Regions from separate parts of the Psychrobacillus sp. FSL K6-1415 genome, predicted to be linked through region 3. Evidence: predicted binding sites of a transcription regulator. Region 3 holds the regulator's gene; each other region holds the start of a gene.
The links. Region 3 encodes CtsR, which represses protease genes until heat stress. Its sites were predicted from a motif close to ATGGTCAATAAAGGTCAAACA; they were not measured.
Positions count from the first base shown of each region.

Region 1: a site for CtsR is predicted at 2,291-2,311, ahead of MKY60_RS08050 (ATP-dependent Clp protease ATP-binding subunit). Genes of this name have one in related genera too.
Region 2: a site for CtsR is predicted at 3,359-3,379, ahead of MKY60_RS05315 (ATP-dependent Clp protease ATP-binding subunit). Genes of this name have one in related genera too.

Region 1 is NZ_JBBOOQ010000001.1:1,726,089-1,733,490, reverse strand. Features, by position in the region: gene MKY60_RS08050 (ATP-dependent Clp protease ATP-binding subunit) at 105-2,228, opposite strand; gene MKY60_RS08045 (DUF3886 domain-containing protein) at 2,460-2,723, opposite strand; gene MKY60_RS08040 (acetyl-CoA C-acetyltransferase) at 2,732-3,913, opposite strand; gene MKY60_RS08035 (hydroxymethylglutaryl-CoA lyase) at 4,020-4,916, shown strand; gene MKY60_RS08030 (alpha/beta hydrolase) at 4,928-5,857, shown strand; gene MKY60_RS08025 (YneF family protein) at 5,920-6,138, opposite strand; gene tkt (transketolase) at 6,348-7,402, opposite strand, start outside.
Region 2 is NZ_JBBOOQ010000001.1:1,148,789-1,156,190, reverse strand. Features, by position in the region: gene MKY60_RS05325 (beta-ketoacyl-ACP synthase III) at 1-603, opposite strand, end outside; gene MKY60_RS05320 (YjzD family protein) at 768-956, shown strand; gene MKY60_RS05315 (ATP-dependent Clp protease ATP-binding subunit) at 1,199-3,334, opposite strand; gene MKY60_RS05310 (Crp/Fnr family transcriptional regulator) at 3,518-4,213, shown strand; gene MKY60_RS05305 (metal-sulfur cluster assembly factor) at 4,398-4,718, opposite strand; gene MKY60_RS05300 (prolyl oligopeptidase family serine peptidase) at 4,960-5,718, opposite strand; gene MKY60_RS05295 (Cof-type HAD-IIB family hydrolase) at 5,850-6,662, shown strand; gene MKY60_RS05290 (DegV family protein) at 6,685-7,402, shown strand, end outside.
Region 3 is NZ_JBBOOQ010000001.1:4,107,749-4,115,150, reverse strand. Features, by position in the region: gene rsgA (ribosome small subunit-dependent GTPase A) at 563-1,570, shown strand; gene MKY60_RS20300 (GNAT family N-acetyltransferase) at 1,591-2,052, shown strand; gene MKY60_RS20295 (CtsR family transcriptional regulator) at 2,212-2,685, shown strand; gene MKY60_RS20290 (UvrB/UvrC motif-containing protein) at 2,703-3,248, shown strand; gene MKY60_RS20285 (protein arginine kinase) at 3,238-4,332, shown strand; gene MKY60_RS20280 (ATP-dependent Clp protease ATP-binding subunit) at 4,329-6,776, shown strand; gene radA (DNA repair protein RadA) at 7,249-7,402, shown strand, end outside.

The sequences.
Region 1 (7,402 bases), 2.4 Mb from region 3:
GCTAAACGATGTAATATAGTAAGATATAAAGCCTAATACATCCTACTCTAGTAGTTACACGAAAAAACACCCCCTGAATAGTTTTCAGGGGGTGTTAAACATTTTTATACTTTGCGAACAACAATTTCATCATCCATAACATCTACATGGACCTTTTTAATCATTTCTTCCTCTAAAATAAGATCTGTTAATGGATCTTCAATTTTGTCTTGAATCACTCTGCGAAGCGGTCGAGCACCGAACCGTTTATCGTAACCTAATTTGACCAAGGTTAGTTTTGCTTCCGACGAAATCGTCATATCAATATTATTATCTGAAATTGTTACTAGTAAATCTCCAAGCATCAAGTCTACGATTTTTAGTAAATTTTCTTCTGTCAGTTCATTGAATGCGACAATAGCATCGAAACGGTTGAGAAATTCTGGTTTGAAATAAGCCCCTAGCATTTCAAGCATATTGATGGATTCATGTGCTGGTTGATTGAATCCTACACTTACTTTTTTGTCGCCTGTTCCAGCATTACTCGTCATTATTATGACCGTATCCTTGAAACTGACTGTACGGCCATGCGAATCCGTTAATCGACCATCTTCCATTATTTGCAGGAACATATTTTGTACGTCAGAATGTGCCTTTTCAATTTCATCCAACAATAAGATGGAATAAGGATTACGGCGAACATGTTCTGTCAGTTGACCTGCTTCCTCATGGCCTATATAACCTGGAGGAGAACCAATAATTTTAGACACCGAATGTTTCTCCATATATTCACTCATATCAAGACGAATTAACGTATCACGTGAACCAAATAATTCCTCTGCCAGCACTTTTGTAATCTCTGTCTTACCGACACCTGTTGGACCGACAAATAAGAAAGAACCAATAGGTCGATTTTTAGATTTTAGCCCTGCACGACTTCGACGGATCGCTTTGGCAATTTTATCGACCGCATCTTCTTGGCCAATTACTTTTTCACTAAGATTTTCTGCGATTCCTTTCATTTTTGCCTGTTCTGCAGATTGTAGTTTTGTCACAGGAATTCCAGTTTTTTCCTCTACTATTAATTCGATATCTGCTACCGTAACTTTTACTCGAGGTGTGTCCTCATTTTGTTTCAATTGCTCCAATTGTTTCCGCAACTGGATTTCCTCAAAGCGTAAATTTGCTGCTCTCTCGTAGTCTTCTTTTTCTGCGGCTTGATCTTTTTGCTGAATGACTTCGTTAAGACGTGTTTCGATTGACTCCGAATATGCTGACGTATGTGTCAGATTTAATCTTGCCCCCACTTCATCCATCAAGTCGATTGCTTTGTCTGGTAAAAATCTATCTTGAATATACCGTTGTGATAAATTAACAAAAGCATGGATCGTGTCTTCTGGATAGTGTACTTCATGGAATTTTTCATACCGATCCTTGATACCATTTAGAATGTGAATCGTATCTTCTGTAGATGATTCCTTTACAATAATTGGTTGAAAACGACGCTCAAGTGCAGCGTCTTTTTCAATTTGACGATATTCACTCAACGTCGTTGCACCAATAAGTTGCATTTCTCCACGCGCTAAAGCAGGCTTCAAAATATTACCGGCATCCATTTTTGACCCTTCAGCCGTGCCTGCCCCAACTAGTAAGTGAATTTCATCAACAAATAAAATCACGTCTTTCCGTGTTTGAAGTTCCTCGATTAATTGTTTCATTCGTTCTTCGAATTGCCCTCGAATACCGGTGTTCGTTACGAGTGAAGCGACATCTAATAAGTACACTTGTTTGTTCATTAATTTCACAGGTACATCGCCTTCATGGATTTTTACTGCAAGTCCTTCGGCAATGGCAGTTTTACCAACACCTGGTTCCCCAATTAGAACGGGATTATTTTTATTTCTTCGATTTAACGTTTCGATGACACGTTTTACTTCTTGATCACGTCCAATTACCGGATCAATCCGCCCATCTTTAGCATCGTTGGATAGGTTTTTACCAAGTTGATCTAACAAACTATTGCCATGAGATTCTTCAAAATGTTTCGTTTGTGTTCGTGCCTGTTGGCTCCCATTCGATTGGAAAAAATGTTCTGCATTATCACCAAATGACGGTATTTTTCCTGCAGTCAATTGTCCTTGAATATCTTGAAAACATATGTGGCATAAGTTCATTTGCATTCCTTGATGATTCAACTGCACTTTCAGGCTCATCGTTGCATCATTTTTACTACAATGTTGACACTTCATATTTATTTCCTCCTATATTTAACTATTTGACTTTGACTATATTTAACCTTTGAGATTAGTATACACTGACCTTTTTTGACTTTCAAATAAGATGCTTAGCTTTTGAATCTATTTTGCTGACTCTTATCAGACAGAGTTGTTTCGCTAAAAACTATGTAATGAATATAATTATCAATCAAAAAAACAGTTTAGCAATCCATTTATTGGATTACTAAACTGTTTCTAATTCACCTAAAACTTAGAGCCACCAAAGCCATATTCATCTAGTAGTTCTTCAAACGATTTGTTTTTTTCTTTTTCTTTCTTTTCGAAAGCGAGTTGTGCTTGTCTTTCTTCCTCTTTCTCCTGTTCAGCAGTTACTAATTGTTTCTTCGTTTCTTTAAGTTTTGCTAGAACGTCAGAAGAAAGTTGGTCAGACAATGAATTCCCTTCATCCAATTGCTTAGCAGGCTTTACCTGTTGTTGTCTTTGTTTTTTCTTAGCCAATATGTTCACCTTCTTTATTAACGTTTAACTATGGTTGCAACTCCTTGGCCACCACCGATACAAAGTGTTGCTAGACCGGTTTTCGCATCTCTCCTCTTCATTTCATGAAGTAAGGTAACGAAGATGCGTGCACCACTAGCCCCAATTGGATGACCTAATGCAATCGCTCCACCATTTACATTTAGTATATCATGATTAAAGGATAGCTCTCTATCAACAGCAATCGATTGTGCTGCAAAAGCTTCATTTGCTTCGATTAAATCGATATCCGCTAATGATAATTGAGATTTGTTTAATACTTTTTTTACTGCTTCCACAGGTCCAATCCCCATAATGCTAGGATCCACTCCTGCAGATGCATTTGCTACCACTGTAGCTAGTGGTTGAAGACCAAGTTCATCCGCTTTTGCTTTTGACATCACCACTACAGCAGCTGCTCCATCATTAATCCCTGAAGCATTACCCGCAGTTACAGAACCGTCTTTTTTAAATGCTGGACGAAGCCCCGCTAATTTTTCCTCCGTAGAACCTTTCTTTGGATACTCATCCTGAGAAAAGATTACTGGATCCCCTTTTCTTTGAGGAATTTCCACAGACACGATTTCATTTGAAAACTTACCTTCTTCTATTGCTTTAGCTGCTCTGCTCTGCGACCGTGCAGAAAATTTATCTTGTTCTTCTCTAGTAATATTATATTGATCACATAGGTTTTCAGCGGTTACCCCCATATGGTAATCATTAAAAGCACACCATAGCCCATCTGAAATCATGCTATCTACTACCTTTTGATCGCCCATACGGAAGCCATCTCTAGCGTTTTTCAACAAATAAGGAGATTGACTCATGTTTTCCATTCCACCTGCAACAATAATATCTGCATCTCCTGCAATTATAGCTTGAGTAGCAAGATGAATTGCTTTTAAGCCAGACCCACATACTTTATTAATAGTCAGAGCAGAAACTGATTGTGGTAAACCAGCCTGAATAGACGCCTGTCTAGCCGGATTTTGTCCTAAACCTGCTTGAAGGACATTCCCCATAATTACTTCGTCCACAGCATCTTTAGAAACCCCTGCTTTTTCTAATGCCTTTTCAATTACAATAGCACCTAGTTTAGTAGCTGGCACATCTTTCAAAGCCCCTTGAAACGAACCAATTGCAGTTCTAACTGCGCTTACGATTACAACTTCATTTGTCACGTGATTTCCTCCTTGTTTCCCCTGTATTAAACAAACTTCTACAAAGCAAAATTTAAATTTGCTTGTTTAACCATCCTTTCTTTACAATAAAGAGGGAGGGATGATTATGTTTAGTTTACCAAATAAAGTGACAATTATCGAGGTAGGTCCAAGAGATGGCTTACAAAATGAAAAAAACGAGGTGCCGACAGAAGTAAAATTAGCCTTTATCGAAAAACTGCAACTTGCAGGAATAGAGGAAATGGAATTGACTTCTTTCGTATCACCAAAATGGGTACCACAAATGAAAGATGCCAATGAAATAGTCACCCAAGTTAAAAAGTTGGGTAGACAACTCGTATTAACACCTAATCATAAGGGCGTTGAAATAGCCAAACAATCCGGTGCACAGAATTTCGCCGTTTTTGTTGGGGTTTCAAACAGTTTTAATAAAAAAAATATTAATAAAACTACGACAGAAAGTATGGATGAACTCAAGCCTATTGTGGGAAAACTATTACAAGAAGGTCATTTTGTTCGTGCCTGTATATCCACTGCATTTTATTGTCCATATGAAGGAAAAGTAGATTCATCGGACACGCTTGCATTATGTAAGGAATTTGTTTCATGGGGTGTAAACGAACTTAGCGTAGCTGACACTATTGGAATGGCTAATCCTCGGGAAAGCTATGAATTATTCGACTCACTAAAGAAGGAATTCCCTGCTACACTAATAACTGCTCATTTTCACGATACTAGAAAAATGGGAATAGCCAATATTCTTGCTAGCCTACAAGCAGGAATTGATCGATTTGATACATCAGCTGGTGGTCTAGGCGGCTGCCCTTTTGCACCTGGTGCTACAGGAAATGTAGCAACCGAGGATGTTGTGAATATGCTACATCAAATGGGCATTGGGACGAATATAAATCTCGACTCATTGCTTAAGGCAGTAGAAGTGGTTGAACCGTATGTGTCCAGGCAGATAGACACGGGAATGTATAATCTATTTAAAAGTAAGTAGGGGTTGATCAGATGAAGAAACGTGTAATTATTTGGACGAGTATTTTTACTAGTGTCTTGACCGCTATGGCTACGTTCTTTGGTTTCTTTGTAACTAATAGGCTTATGTATATGAAGAAAAAAGAAAATGATTTTATATTAAACCGTGAAATAACTTCTAAACGATTAGATGAAGCATGGTTTAACGCAGTAAATAAAACCGAACAATGGATTGAATCTAAAAATGGATATTCCTTAAAAGCAATTTTTGTCGAGCCATTAGAAACAAATAATTATGTCGTTATTTGCCATGGAGTTACAGAAAACAAAATTAACTCACTACGTTTCGTTCGTATGTTCGAAAGACTAGGCTTTAATAGTGTCGTCTACGATCATCGTAGACATGGTGATTCTGGTGGCAAGACAACTAGTTTCGGCTTTTACGAAAAGGTAGATTTACAATCTATTGTTGAGGCAGTAAGAGAAAGAGCTGGGAAAGATGCGGTTTTAGGTATCCATGGGGAATCTATGGGCGCTGCTACTACATTATTGTATGCTGGTTCTATAATAGATGACGCTGATTTTTATATTTCAGACTGTGCATTTTCTGATTTTGAGCAGCAAGTTTATCATATAATGACACAGACGACTCCACTTCGTACTAGTTTAGCCATTCGATTTGCTAATTTGTTTTTGAAACTTCGTGATGGATATACGTTAAATCTCGTCTCACCAATTGATGTTATAGACAAGATTGAAAAACCTGTCTTGTTTATCCACAGTTTGCAGGATGATTTTATCTTACCTAAAATGACCGAAGATTTATACGAAAAAAAACAAGGCCCAAAGACTTTAGAATTATTTGATATTGGTGAGCATGCTAAATCCTTCAATGAAAACAGCAAGGAATATGAGCAAGTTGTTGCAGATTTCCTACAAGAAAATGGCTTACTAAACAAATAAAATCTATTTTCAAATGAAGTAAAGTTTCTTTCAAATAAAAAAGCACTCAGCTGAGTGCTTTTTTATTTTTGCATTTTATTCATTTGATTCATCATTTGTTTAACTTGTTTTTCAGAAGGCTTACGACCCATTTGTGCCATCATCATACGAAGCATTTGTTCATTGATCGGTGGATTTTCTTTTAAATATTTCATCATATATTGACGTGCCGCAAAAAATCCTATTGCCACACCAGCGATTAAAGCAACAATTATAATAACAATCCAAATCCATGTTTGCATATATTCTCCTCCTTTACGAACTTATCTACGTGTACAAGACACCACCCCAAATTATACTATAGATTCTTTTTGCATTCTATTATAATTTTAAATAAAGTGAAACTTCACTTTGAAAGGGTATCTTCTACAGCAACCACATGCAATTGCGCGTATAAAAAAAACAATTCGAATACTTAATATCAAAGTATTCGAATTGCTTGTACAACTTTTTACTTTTGAAGTAATGCTTTCATTTTTGCAACTACGTTCTCTACAGAGAAACCATATTCTTTCATTATAATTTCACCAGGGGCACTTGCACCAAATTTATCAATAGCAATTACGTCCCCTTCAAATCCAACATAACGATGCCATCCTAATGAAGCACCCATCTCAATTGCAAGACGTTTCGTTAAATGAGATGGTAGTACCGCATTTTTATAAGCCGAATCTTGCTTCTCAAACAAATCCCATGATGGCATAGAAACGACAGAAACTTCGATTCCTTCTTTAGAAAGTGCTTGTTGTGCTTCAACAGCAAGACTTACTTCTGAACCAGTTGCAAGTAAGATTGCTTCCGCTTTTTCATTAGGTGCTACAACATAAGCTCCTTTTGAAACTCCTTCTTTAGCTAGTTCAACAGAATTTTCAAGAGTCGGTAAATTTTGTCTAGAAAGAACTAAAACTGTAGGATTATTTTTTGATGATACAGCTAGTTTCCACGCTTCTGCAGTTTCATTAGCATCAGCTGGACGGATCACAGATAATCCAGGCATTGCTCGTAAAGAAGCTAAATGTTCCACTGGCTCATGAGTTGGGCCATCTTCCCCGACAGCGATACTATCATGCGTGAATACATACGTTACAGGAAGTCCCATTAATGCCGATAAACGAATTGCTGGTCTTACATAATCACTAAATACGAAGAACGTACCTCCAAATACATTTAGCCCACCATGTAAAGCCATTCCATTTAAAGCAGTTCCCATTGCAAATTCACGTACACCAAACCATATGTTTTTCCCAGCATAATCATCAGCTGAAAAATCTCCAACATTTTTCATAGTTGTTTTGTTCGATCCCGCTAAATCGGCACTACCACCGAAGAAAGATGGTAGGTTTTGAGCAATTGCATTAATTGCTTCTCCAGAAGCAGAACGAGTCGCATGTGAAGTACCAGCTTCATATGTTTTAAGAGCGTCTGCAAAGTTTTCAGGTAATTCACCAGAAATCGCAGTTTTTAGTGTCGAAGCTAACTCAGGGAATTCAGACTCATACTTCTTCA
Region 2 (7,402 bases), 3.0 Mb from region 3:
TCCGTTCATTTGAAGATGCGGACCTTCTTGCGATAAATGCTTGCCTCCACTACCATCAGCACCAAGTTCGAAGGATAAAATACCACGACCTTCAGAAACTTTACCTATTATCGCAGCGCCAGCACCATCTCCAAACAAAACTGCTGTGTTTCTATCTTCCCAATTAGTAATTTTAGATAGTTTTTCTACTCCGACTACAAGCACGTGTGAGTAAGTATTAGACTCAACAAATTGCTTCGCTGTTACTATCCCATATATAAATCCTGCACATGCTGCCGACAAATCCATTGCAGCAGCATTTGTTGCACCAAGTTGTTCTTGTAGCATAGTTGAAACACTTGGAAATGGTCGATCTGGAGTGACCGTTGCTACAATAATTAAGCCAATTTGATCTGCAGTAATTCCTGCATCTTTTATTGCCTCTTTTGCAGCTTTCACCGCCATATGAGAAGTGTTTTCTTCTGAGTCTGCAATTCTACGTTCTTCTATACCAGTCATCGTTCTTATCCATTCATCAGATGTATCCATTCTTTTCTCAAGGTCTTCATTTGTCAAAATATGTTCAGGTGCATATGTACCTAAACCAATTATTCCTGCATTCATGAATGTTCCTCTTTTCTTATAATCTATTATTAGTACCTGGTATCAATAATAACGAATTTATGTATATTTTTCAACAACAGAGTTTCTTTTACCAAATATTCTTTTGTAATATGCTATGCTATGGTATGATACATATATAAAATTAGCGCCTGAGGTGAAATTACATGCAATATATAATGACATTTGTCTGGTCAGTACTTTTAGTTTCTATGTTAAATTACGTAGTAAGTTCCGTTCAAAACGTTGAGTTTGTATTCATGAATGGTATTATCATGTCCATTCCAGTTGCAATTATGGTTTTAATCATTGCTGCAATCATTCCAAACGAACCAGTAGCTAAAGCACATCACTAAAAAACAGCCTTCCTACTTGGGAGGCTGTTTTTTTTATATCCCTAAAATTCCTGTGGATTTTGCATGTCCATTTTTATATGAAAGCGATTATAAGCTATTCAAGATAGAAACGCTCATATACACGAGAGGGATCATCGGCTATACGAGAAAGCTTGGTGCTAAAGCATATTTTCTTTTCATCAAAAAACCATAGATAAACCACAATTTATTTATAGGTGAGTTATCTATGGTATATTTTCCAATTAGCTCTCAATCGATATTTTTAGTTTATCTTCTTCCATTTTAGCCACTATTTTGCTGCCGGGAAGGACGGTACCTCCAATTAGAAGTTTGGCCACTGCTGTTTCTAAATAACGTTGGATGTAACGCTTTAATGGTCTCGCTCCAAATGCAGCATCTGTTCCTTCTTCAACAATCCACTGTGTCACTGAGCTATCCACCTGTAACTCAATTTCTTGTTGCTGTAATCGTTTTTGAAGTTGTTTCACGTATTTTTCCGTAATTTGAATAAAGTGGTGAGTTGTCAATGAGTGGAACATAATGATGTCATCTAATCGGTTTAATAATTCCGGTTTAAAATGCTCACGTAATGCACTCATAACAAGGTTTTCTTCTTGTTCAGAGACTTCCCCAGTTGTATTCGCTAAATATACTGAACCAATATTGGAAGTCAAAATAACAATGGTATTCGTAAAGTTAACAATTCTTCCTTGGCTATCTGTAATTCTACCATCGTCCATCAATTGCAATAAAATATTAGCAACATCTGGATGCGCTTTTTCTATTTCATCTAGCAACACTACTGAGTATGGATTTCTTCGTACAGCTTCGGTTAATTGGCCACCTTCCTCATAACCTATATATCCTGGCGGTGCGCCAACTAAACGGGAAACACTATGTTTTTCCATGTATTCAGACATATCAATACGGATAAAGTGCTCCTCAGAATCAAACAAGTTAGCTGCTAGTGATTTAGCAAGTTCCGTTTTTCCAACACCAGTAGGTCCTAAGAATAGAAAAGAGCCAATTGGTTTATTTGGATCCTTAATACCCGCTCTTGCACGCCACACAGCTTCTGTAACTAATTGAACTGCTTGGTCTTGTCCCACTACGCGCTCTCCTAGTGTTTCTTTCAGCCTTAAAAGTTTTTCTCTTTCGCCCTCAACAAGTTTCGTAACAGGAATTCCCGTCCATCTGGATACGATTGAGGCAATTTCTTCTGCCGTTACTTCTTCGCGCAGTAACCGTGTTTCTGAATCTTCATTGATTTGATTTTCATATACTTGAAGTTCTTTTTCTAATGTAGGAATTTTCCCGTGACGAAGCTCAGCAGCTTTGTTTAAGTCGTATTGGTTTTCAGCTTCTTCTAATTCTCGACGATAGCGATCCAGTACTTCTCGTTTTTGCTGTATTACTTGAATGGCTTCTTTTTCTAATTGCCATTTATTTCGCATTTCACTAGTCGAAGCCTCTAGTTCTTTCAAATCTTTACGCAGTTGTTCTAGTCTTTTCTTACTTGCATCATCTTTTTCTTTCATTAATGCTTGTTCTTCAATTTGAAGCTGCATCATTTTTCTTGTAACTTCATCGAGTTCCTGTGGCATTGAATCGATTTCTGTTCGAATCATTGCACATGCCTCATCGACTAAGTCGATTGCTTTATCAGGTAAAAACCTTTCTGTAATATAGCGATTAGAAAGCTCGGCTGCTGCAACGATTGCTCGATCATGTATACGCACACCATGATGTAGCTCAAAGCGTTCTTTAAGTCCACGTAAAATAGATACTGTATCTTCTATTGAAGGTTCTCTTACCATTACTTGCTGAAAGCGTCTTTCTAAAGCTGGATCTTTTTCAATATACATTCGATATTCATCAAGTGTCGTAGCTCCAATACAATGTAGCTCACCTCGTGCTAGCATTGGTTTAAGCATATTCCCAGCATCCATTGCACCATCAGATTTTCCAGCACCAACTATTGTGTGAATTTCATCGATAAACAAAATAATTTGTCCTTCACTATCTTTCACTTGCTTTAATACCGCTTGAAGACGTTCTTCAAATTCCCCTCGATATTTTGCACCGGCGATTAAGGAACTCATATCAAGCTCAAAGATTTCCTTCTCTTTCAATCCTTCTGGTACATCTTTACGCACAATTCGCTGTGCCAAACCTTCTACAATAGCTGTTTTCCCTACCCCTGGTTCTCCAATTAGTACAGGATTATTTTTCGTTTTTCTTGAAAGGATACGAATAACATCTCTAATTTCTTGATCGCGACCAATAACAGGATCCATTTTCCCCTCTTTAATTGCAGTTACTAGATTTCTACCGTACGTTTCTAAAGGACTTTTTTCATCTTGTTGTTTCATTTGCATATGCAAACCTCTCCTTATGAAATTAGTTTGACCTTCTTTGACTATTATAAGTATAAGTCCTTAATAATAACTTTGTAAAGAAATATGGCCAATAGTATTTCTCTAATATATCTTCTAAATATGCTATTATATAAGAAAGTGCACATGAAAACGAATGTGAATGAAGGAAAGGAAGTAATATTTATGAATGAACATAGCTCCAATTCACAGGGTATACATGCACTGTTCGAACAATTTGGAACCAACTTAAAAGTAGATAAGGATCGTCCTGTTTTCTTAGAAGGTGAAAGTGCAGAAGATGTCTACCTCATCAAAACAGGTACAGTACGCATTAGTAAGGATACTGAGAGCGGTAAGATGTTGACTTTACGAATTACAGGAAATAATACATTTATCGGAGAAACATCTATTTTCTGCGAAACTATTTATCATTCTGTCTCAGCTAATGCGATAGAAACAACTCAATTATTAGTATTACCACGCACAACGTTGGAAAAATACTTATCAGATTGTTCGTCTCTCATGATGGAATGGATTCAAGTAATGCAAATGCATAGTTTGAAAAACGAGACTCGCTTTAGAGACTTGTTGCTTCATGGGAAAAAGGGTGCTTTATTATCCACATTAATACGATTAACAAATACTTATGGGATCAAACGGGAGGATGGAAGCATTCTCATTGACTATGCTATGACCAATCAGGAGTTAGCCAACTTCTGTGCGACAAGTAGAGAGGTCGTAAACCGAATTTTAAATGATCTAAAGAAAAAAGATGTGCTATCTTTAGACAAGGGAATGATTACGATTCATGATTTACAGTTTTTACGAACGGAAGTAGAATGTGATAACTGCCCACTTCATATTTGTCGGATTGACTAGTATACGAAGCTGCTGAAATATTTCAGTGGCTTTTTTTATTGGTAAGATTTTATTTGGTTGAGTTCGGAATGGGTTGGGTTTACTTCAAGTTGCTGTGGGAGGTAATCAGTTTAGATTTAGTTGAACTCCATATTAAAAGTCGAATCTTGGATGATTCGACTTTTAATATATACTGTATATTTTATTACCTTACCCCAAGAGCTATTTTAGCGTAGCGGGACATATTGTCTTTTGACCATGGTGGGTTGAAGACAATATTTACATCTGTATCTTTTACTTCAGGTAGTTCACCAAGAGCAGTTTTTACTTGATCGACAATCTGTGGACCCATTGGGCATCCGATGGATGTTAATGTCATTGTAACTTTTGCAATATCTTCATCTGCTAATTGTACATCATATACTAAACCTAAATTGACAATATCAATACCTAGTTCAGGGTCGATAACATTCTCAAGAGCGGCCATCATACTATCCTTCATATCTTGCTCTGTATCTTGACTCATTTTGAAAACCTCCTCTATTCTATTCCGGTTTAACAGGCGGAAATACTACCACCTCAACTTTTCAAAAGAAAATCAGAGGAAATGGTGATAATAAACAGCCTGTAATTCGCCGATTGGTTCGGACCAACAAGATGTTGGTCACTCAGGAATTGCCTGAGTTCTTTTTTCCATTAATGGGGATGAAAAAATTCCCAATAATAGAAGTTTCACTTTATATCTTAATCATATCAAACTCGTCAGTTTATGCCAAACTGTTTGCAAGCCACTGCATAGAAGTTAGCATTCCTTTTCGTGATACTGCATGTCCTGCGGATTTTTCATTCATTAGGACTATATTCTGTTTATCATATTGTTTTCTGAGAGCGGCAATGAATTGGGAAGTTGGTTCATATGGTACAACAGGATCCTTTTCTCCATGCCAGAAAAATAGTGGTGTTTCAATAAGGTTATCCGAATGAATTGATGCATCAAAATTCGATAAGGTGTCGAACATATTCTTCTTCTCTTCTGCATTTAATGGTACTTTGAATCCTTTTTGCTCTACCGATGCAATTTGCGCTTTGGCAAGTTCTACATAACCAGGTGTTCCCATCATAATAGCAGCAGCATCAATCCAAGGATATGCCGTTAAACAACCTAAAGTAGTAATCCCACCCATAGAAGTTCCACCGATACCAATTTTTTGTCCGTTGAAATAGCCACGCTTTTCTAATTCATGCTTAATATGTCCAACTTCTTCAATGGAAGTTAAAACAATTTCCCAAAAACGTAAGCTGATTTCTACATCATCTAATTTCTCGTCTCGTTCTCCATGCAAATGTGCATCTGGTAGAATGACACGACAACCTTGTTGAACAAGCTGATATGCATAATGTAGGTTATGCTCTTTTCCACTTTCAAATCCGTGTAAAAAGATGACAATTGAAGCATCTTTTTTTGTATCTTCTTTATAAATATGTAATAAAGGAATGTTTCCCCATGCCTCGGTTGTTACTATCATTTATATCCCACCTTTCTTCTATTATTATTCTACCAAAGTAATCTAGAGAGTACAAAGAGGCTGATTTTACATTTTGACGTTATTCGTTGAAAACGATACACTTTAACATAAGATAGAAGGGAGTTTTTTTAATGAAACAGCATTTAATCGTGTTAGATTTAGATGGAACTTTATTGACCGATGAAAAAGTAATTTCAGCAAAAACTAAAAACATACTTCAACAGGCAAAAAATGAGGGACATGAAGTTATGATTGCCACTGGTAGACCATATAGATCCAGTGAAATGTATTATAAAGAACTTGGTTTAAGTACACCAATTGTTAACTTTAATGGTGCATTTGTTCATCATCCTAGAAATTCTTCGTGGAAAACTTTACATACTCCGATTGATTTAAAAGTTGTAAAGCAAGTAGTAGAGGCTGTAGAAAGTTATTCCATCAAAAATATGCTAGCTGAGGTACTTGATGATGTGTATTTACATTATCACGATGAAAAAATACTTTCTGCATTTTCATTAGGAAATCCACAGGTTACAACTGGAGACTTAAAGTCTCTTTTGAAAACTGACCCTACAAGTTTACTAATCCATGCCGAAGAAGATTCAGTTGATTTAGTTCGTCAGCATTTAAGAGATGTACATGCGGAAGTAATTGACCATCGTCGTTGGGGTGCCCCATGGGATGTCATTGAGATTGTAAAGCATGGTTTAAATAAAGCCGTTGGATTATCACATGTATCCGAGTATTTGAATATTCCACAAGAACGTATTATTGCATTTGGTGATGAAGATAATGATTTAGAAATGATTGAGTATGCTGGTGTTGGGGTAGCAATGGGAAATGCTATAAGGCCCCTTAAAACTATCGCCAACGAAGTTACTTTATCAAATAACGAAGATGGTATTGCAGAATTATTAATAGAAAGATTAAACTTAACTAAATAATAGAGATACAGGAGGATGGGAAATGAGAATATTTGCTGATAGCGCTACAGATTTACCAAGAGAATTTTTTGAAGATAACAACGTTCTATTAGCTCCACTTAGAGTTCATATTGATGAAGATGAGTATGAAGACATTATTGGTATTGATTCATCTGAAGTTTACGCAGCAATACGGGCAGGAAAGCATCCAAAAACTTCACAAGTTTCACCAGAATTATTTTTACGACTATTTGAGGATCTTGCTAAATCTGGAGAAGAAGGATTATATATAGCCTTTTCGTCGGCTCTATCCGGAACCTATAGTACGGCTATGATGATGCGCGAACAATTATTAGAATCGTACCCAGATCTGAAACTAACGATCATCGATTCACAATGTGCATCACTCGGATATGGTTTAGTATTAAAAGAAGCAGTTAAATTACGTGATGCAGGAATGGACAATGCTCAAATTATTGAAAAAGTACGTTTCCATGCAGAGCATATGGAGCATTTATTCACCGTAGAAGATTTAGATTACCTAGCACGCGGTGGGAGAGTTTCTAAAGCAAGTGCATTTGTTGGTGGATTACTTAATATTAAACCACTTCTTCATGTGGAGGACGGCAAGCTAGTCCCTCTAGAAAAAATTCGCGGACGCAAAAAAGTTTTGAAGCGAATGATTGATATGATGGACGAACGTGGTGATACGATTAGTGAACAGTCAATCGCCCTTTGCCATAGTGATGATGAACCTACAG
Region 3 (7,402 bases):
ATTGTGTTTAATAGAATTTTTTTATTCTAATTAATGATTAATTACTACTCGCTTTATTGATTGCAGTGGAATGCGGCGACTCCAGCGGGATAAGCGAGAAAGTCGAGACTCCACAGGGAGCGTTTATAGGAACGAAGGCTAAGTATTAAAATGCGTATGTCGACAATTTATAATTAGCATCATACTGGCCCAAGGAGGCTCGGCCTCGCCCGCGGAAAGCGTCCGCATGAAACGAAAATCAGCAGTATTATTAAAGTCCTTTATTCAAAATAGCAAGTTGCATAATTATATGTTGACAGATTGCTAATACTTGTAGTATTCTGAAAATAACTTAAAGAAAGGAGTGAGGCATTATGGCAAATCTATATACGTATCCACGAATCAGTAAGTTCATGATGTCCCACTCTGTATGTCTCTAACCAGATACATGCTTCTTTACTAATGACCGGGAAACCATGACTGCTGATTTGTGCAGTCATGGTTTTTTTATACGGAAAATTAGGAGGAAGTAAAATTGAATTTAATCGAACAATATGGATGGAATAATAATTGGGAAGAAAAAATGACAGGTAGTGGAATCGCAGGTCGCGTTTTACTGGAACATAAAAATTTATATAGAGTTATGACCAATGAAGGAGAGTTACTAAGTTCACTTTCCGGGAAATTTAAGTTTGAGCATAATAGGGAAGCATTTCCGGCAGTTGGAGACTGGGTAGTGCTTGATCAGATGCCTGGTGAGGAAAAAGGAATCATTCATGAAGTGCTTCCTCGCAGCTCGCAGTTCTCTAGGAAAATGGCGGGATTGACTACGGAAATTCAATTAATCGCTGTAAACGTTGATTTTGTATTTTTGGTTATGTCACTTAATCATGACTTCAATGTCCGTAGACTAGAGAGATACCTATTGGCGGCATGGGATTCAGGGGCGACGCCGGTTGTGGTGTTAACGAAAAAAGATACCTGTGAAGACCTAGAATATTATATTAAAGAAGTTGAGGCTATTGCATTTGGTGTAGATATATTTGCAGTGAGTAGTGTTACAGGAGAGGGTATTGATCTTCTGGGGAATCTGTTGGCTGCACATAAAACTGGCGCACTTTTAGGATCTTCAGGAGTAGGGAAATCCTCTTTGATTAACGCATTATCAGGTGTAGAAGTAATGGCTGTAAATGATATAAGGACAGATGATAGTAAAGGGCGCCATACGACTACACATAGAGAACTGACGCTGTTACCACAAGGGGGCTTATTAATTGATACACCTGGTATGAGGGAGTTTCAGCTTTGGGATACGAGTGAAGGAGTTAGTGCTAGCTTTCAGGACATCGAAGACCTAGCGTTAGCGTGTCGCTTCCGTGATTGCCAGCATGTAAAAGAGCCGGGCTGTGCAATTCAAGAGGCTATTTACAATGGTACGCTCAAACGAGAACGATACAAAAGTTATGTAAAACTAATGAGAGAGCTTGCACATATCGATCGTAAAAACGATGCAATAGCTAAAAAAGCTGAAACGAATAAATGGAAGCAAATAGCGAAGTCCCAACGAAATAATTATAAAAAGAAAATCTGATTATAGATAGGTGATAACGAATGATTCAATTAGTCAATCACAATGATGAAAAAGTCGCTGAGAGTATTCTATCAATTCAACTACCAGCATATAAAGTTGAAGCTGATTTAATAGGATTCGATGGAATACCACAGCTTTTAGATACAGTAGAAAATATAAAAAGTTCTAAAGAACAATTTCTCGGGAAGTTGGATGGCTCGAAATTAGTAGGTTTTCTTTCTTATGAAGGTACAGAGGAACTAATTGACATTTGTAGGCTTGTAGTAGATCCTAATCATTTTCGAAAAGGAATTGCATCAGAGTTATTAAGTTATCTATTAAACGTCTATGGAAATGAAAAAAAGATAGTTGTATCAACTGGTGCAAAAAATACACCAGCAATCACATTATATGAAAGACATAATTTTACAAAATTAGTGGATGTCGAAATAGAACCCGATTTCTTTATTACTCAACTAACGTATGAACGAAAAAAGATTTAATGAATAGGAATATTCATATTAATATATCCTAAACTACAAACGACTGTTTGTAGTTTTTTTCTTTTTTCAGGGCAAATCGTATCAATTGCACATGCGAAAAATTCTCGTTATAATATAGTCAAAGTTAGTCAAAGTCAGTTTGTGAGAAGAGGTGAGAAGATGAAAAATATATCTGACATAATTGAAGGGTATTTAAAGGCTATTATAGAAGAAGGAAGTAAGGAACAAATTGAAATTAAGCGAAGTGAAATTGCAGAAAAGTTTCAGTGTGTTCCATCTCAAATAAATTATGTTATCAATACAAGGTTTACCCAAGATCGAGGATACTTAGTAGAAAGTAAACGAGGTGGAGGGGGATATATTCGAATCCTCCGCGTTCGAGCTCATACGAAAGCTGATTTAATAGAGCATATTATACAGACACTAGAAAACGGGGCTTCTGAATCCGTTACCGAAGATATTGTTTTCCGGTTAATCGATGAGGATGTTATATCTAAACGTGAAGCTAAACTTATTTTAGCAGCTTTAAACCGAACGACTTTAGCAATTCCGCTTCCTGCGAGAGATGAACTACGATCACGTATACTATGTGCCATGTTATTAACGTTAAAATATGAAAAAAGTGAAAAATGAACGGGGTGTGTTGAAAGGTGATTTGTGAAAATTGTAAGCAAAGACCAGCTAAAGTAACGGTTACGCAAGTGCATAACGGTGAACACTTTGAAAGACATTATTGTGAGGTCTGTGCAAATAGCCTCCACCCGTTTTATGTAGAGTATAAACAAGATCCGTTATCTCTACATCAGCTATTATCGAATTGGTTTGGTCAAACAGAACAGCAGCCAATGCAACAAAAACAACCTAAAAATATGATCGTATGCGATGAATGCGGTTGGTCGATACAGCATTTTTTAGATGAAGGGAAATTTGGTTGTGCAAATTGCTATAACAGTTTCCGCAAGCAGTTGCCTAATGTATTTAAGAGACTACATAACGGCAATACAACGCATATTGGAAAGGCTCCAGGTGCGCTTGGGGAGAAAATTGCTATTAAAAAACGAATAGAAGCAATTCGTTCTCAAATGAAAGACGCGATTGACACTGAAAGTTTTGAGGAAGCCGCAAAGTTAAGGGATGAAGCGAGAGATTTGGAAAGTCAGCTTTCTACAGGAGGTGACCAAACTGATGTCAATTGAACGTTTTTTAGACAACTCAATTTCTAGTTGGATGGCGGGAGAGGGTAAGCATTCGGATATTGTTATGAGTACAAGAATTCGCTTAGCAAGAAATCTGAATGGCTATCGTTTTCCTTTAGCATTTACAGAAGATGAGGCGCATAAAATTGACCAATCTGTTTCCTCCACTTTGTTGGACGCAAGTGACGAATTACAGATGCAATTTTCTTCCATCCATATAAAGGATGTATCTGAACTAAGTCGTCAGGTGTTAGTAGAAAAACATTTAATCAGTCCAAAGCTTGCTAACTCGCCAATGACTGGCTCTGTTTTATTGTCAAATGATGAATCCGTTAGTGTGATGGTCAACGAAGAGGATCATATTCGTATACAATGTCTTTTTCCAGGGCTTCAAATTCAAGAGGCCTATGCTCAGGCAGATATGTTAGATCGTGTTTTAGATAAGGAATTACCATATGCTTTTGACGAGCAGTTTGGATATTTAACAAGCTGCCCTACCAATACAGGTACTGGTTTACGTGCATCTGTAATGATGCATTTACCCGCATTAACGATGACGAAGCAAATGAATAGAATCGTCACTATCATTTCAAGACTAGGAATGGTTGTAAGAGGAATCTACGGAGAAGGTAGTGAAGCGCTCGGTAATGTATACCAAGTGTCCAACCAAACCACACTTGGTAAGTCAGAAGAGGACATACTTGCTGATCTTCAGAGTATTACCGAACAAATTATTCAAAAAGAAAGAGAAGCACGGGATGCACTTCTAAAGCATTCGGCCAATACACTAGAAGACCGACTATATCGATCTTTAGGAACTTTATCATTTGCCCGTATTATGGCGACAGATGAAGCGGCAAGATGCCTATCGGATGTGCGATTAGGGATAGATATAGGACTCATTGAAGATGTGGATGTGACTATATTGAATGAATGTATGGTGTTTATGCAACCAGGATTTCTACAAAAATATGCAGGTACTTCATTGAACACCTCTGAGCGGGATATGTTTCGCGCAAAGCTGTTAAGGGAACGATTGCAAAAAGAAGAAAAACAGAAAACAAAAGGAGAGGAATCTGAATGATGTTTAATCGTTTTACACAAAGATCTCAAAAAGTATTACAACTAGCACAAGAAGAGGCTATTCGCTTAAAGCATGAATCTATAGGGACAGAACATATATTACTTGGTCTTATCCGAGAAGGTAGTGGAATTGCTGCAAAAGCATTAGAAGCAATAGAAGTAGATCTAAAAGTAATCGAAACAGGGATCGAGGAACTAGTAGGAGCTGGTAAGGAAGAAGTTGGACCAATTGTTAACTATACACCTCGTGCGAAAAAGGTGATTGAGCTTTCAGTAGATGAGTCTCGAAAACTAGGTCACTCATACATTGGAACAGAGCATCTATTACTAGCGTTAATCCGTGAAGGAGAAGGAGTAGCAGCTCGTGTTCTAAATAATGCAGGAGTAAGTTTAAACAAAGCTCGTCAACAAGTTCTTCAATTATTAGGAAGTACAGAGCAAGCACATGGTAATGGGAACAATGGGACTGCTCCAGCTAGTACACCTACACTGGATGGTCTAGCTCGTGATTTAACGCAAATTGCAAGAGAAGGTACGCTAGATCCTGTAATTGGACGTAGCAAAGAAATTACAAGAGTAATTGAAATATTGGCTCGTCGTACAAAAAACAACCCAGTTTTAATTGGTGAACCAGGTGTTGGGAAAACGGCTATAGCAGAAGGGCTTGCGCAGCAAATCGTACAAAATGAAGTGCCAGAAATCCTACGTGATAAACGAGTAATGACGCTGGATATGGGTACAGTTGTTGCTGGTACAAAATATCGTGGAGAATTTGAAGATCGTTTGAAAAAGGTGATGGATGAAATTCGTCAAGCCGGCAATGTTATTTTATTTATCGATGAACTTCATACATTAATTGGAGCTGGTGGAGCAGAGGGTGCTATTGATGCTTCGAATATTTTGAAGCCTGCTCTTGCTCGTGGAGAAATACAATGTATAGGTGCGACAACACTGGATGAGTATAGAAAATATATTGAAAAAGATGCTGCACTAGAACGTCGTTTCCAACCAATTCAAGTAGACGAACCTTCAGTAGATGAAGCTATCCAAATTATTTACGGTTTACGTGATCGTTATGAAGCACATCACCGTGTAAAAATTACAGATGCAGCGGTAGAAGCTGCTGTCAAAATGTCTGACCGTTATATTTCTGATCGTTTTCTACCAGATAAAGCAATTGACTTAATAGATGAAGCGGGATCTAAAGTACGTTTACGTTCGTATACAACACCTCCTAATTTAAAAGAGCTAGAAGCAAAACTAGAGGCGATTCGTTCTGAGAAAAATGCTGCAGTGCAAAGTCAGGAGTTTGAAAAAGCTGCATCATTCCGTGATAAAGAACAAAAGCTTAAAGATGAACTAGAAAAAATGAAAAACAATTGGAAAGAAAAGCAAGGAAAAGAAGAGTCTGAAGTTACAATAGAAGATATTGCAGCAGTGGTGTCTATGTGGACTGGTGTACCAGTATCCAAGCTAGCGCAAACAGAATCTGAGAAGTTATTAAAACTGGAAGATAAATTACATGAAAGAGTTATTGGTCAAAGTGAAGCAGTGGACGCAATTTCAAGAGCTATTCGTCGTGCTCGTGCAGGACTGAAAGATCCAAAACGTCCTATTGGTTCCTTTATCTTCTTAGGACCTACTGGTGTAGGGAAAACAGAACTTGCTCGTGCTCTAGCGGAAGTGATGTTCGGAGACGAAGATGCGATGATTCGTGTAGATATGTCCGAGTACATGGAAAAACATTCAACTTCTCGTCTAGTTGGTTCTCCTCCAGGATATGTTGGTTTTGACGATGGTGGACAATTAACAGAAAAGGTACGTCGTAAACCATACTCTGTTATCTTATTAGATGAAATTGAAAAGGCTCATCCTGATGTCTTTAATATTCTTCTTCAAGTGTTAGAGGATGGCCGATTAACAGACTCAAAGGGCCGTACAGTAGATTTCCGTAATACGGTAGTTATCATGACATCGAATGTCGGTGCGGATGCACTTAAATTCAACAAATACGTTGGGTTTAACTTACAAGAAGGTGGCAAGACAGACTATAAAGATATGAAAGGTAAAATGCTAGAAGAGTTGAAAAAAGCATTCCGCCCAGAGTTCTTAAACCGTCTAGATGAAATGATCGTGTTCCACTCTCTAGAAAAAGACCATTTAAAACAAATTGTTTCATTAATGACAGACCATTTAGCAAAACGTTTGAAAGAACAAGGTATTGAATTAGAAATCACAGAAGCAGCACAAGATAAAATTACAACCGAAGGATATGAACCAGAATATGGTGCTCGTCCTTTACGCCGTGCAATACAAAAACATGTAGAAGATCGACTTTCCGAAGAGCTTTTAAAAGGGGAAGTATTAGATGGGCAACATGTAATATTTGATGTTGAAGACAATGAGTTCGTCGTTCGCACGAAAGCTTTGGTTACCGAAGGTTAATATAGCGGGCATTCCGAAAAATAGTTCGGAATGCCCTTTTTTTATAAAGAGTAAGAAAATAGGTTTTTCATAGCTTATTGCTTAGTTGGTAAGATTGGACAAAGTTACTATAGTGATAAGACCGTTGAATCAAATGATACTATTCTGTAGGATGAAGAAAGTAGATTTTCTTTTAAGTAGTGGAAATACAGTGGGATATTAAGTGTTCACCTAATAAAGAAGCGAAATAGCAAACGAAATTGTATTTTCGAGAATAGGAAAGTGTCTTTTTACTAGTTATCTAAAAATGCACTTACCTGTTTCTAAAAGTTGTAGAAGGGCGACGAATAGACAAACTAGCATTCCTAGAAATGGACTCGGATATAATATAGCAAAATGTCTGTGCAAAGCCTTCGAAATTGATAGGAATAGGTTTTGTACATATAGGACAGGGTGTTTTTTACCCGATTTTTCTTATTACATAGGAGGTATTATGGCTAAAAAGAAAACGAAGTTTATGTGTAATTCATGTGGATATGAATCCGCAAAATGGATGGGAAGATGTCCTGGATGCGGCGATTGGAATACAATGGTAGAAGAAACAGAAATAGTTTCAAAAGGTCCGAAACGTTCCTTTCAGCATTCGG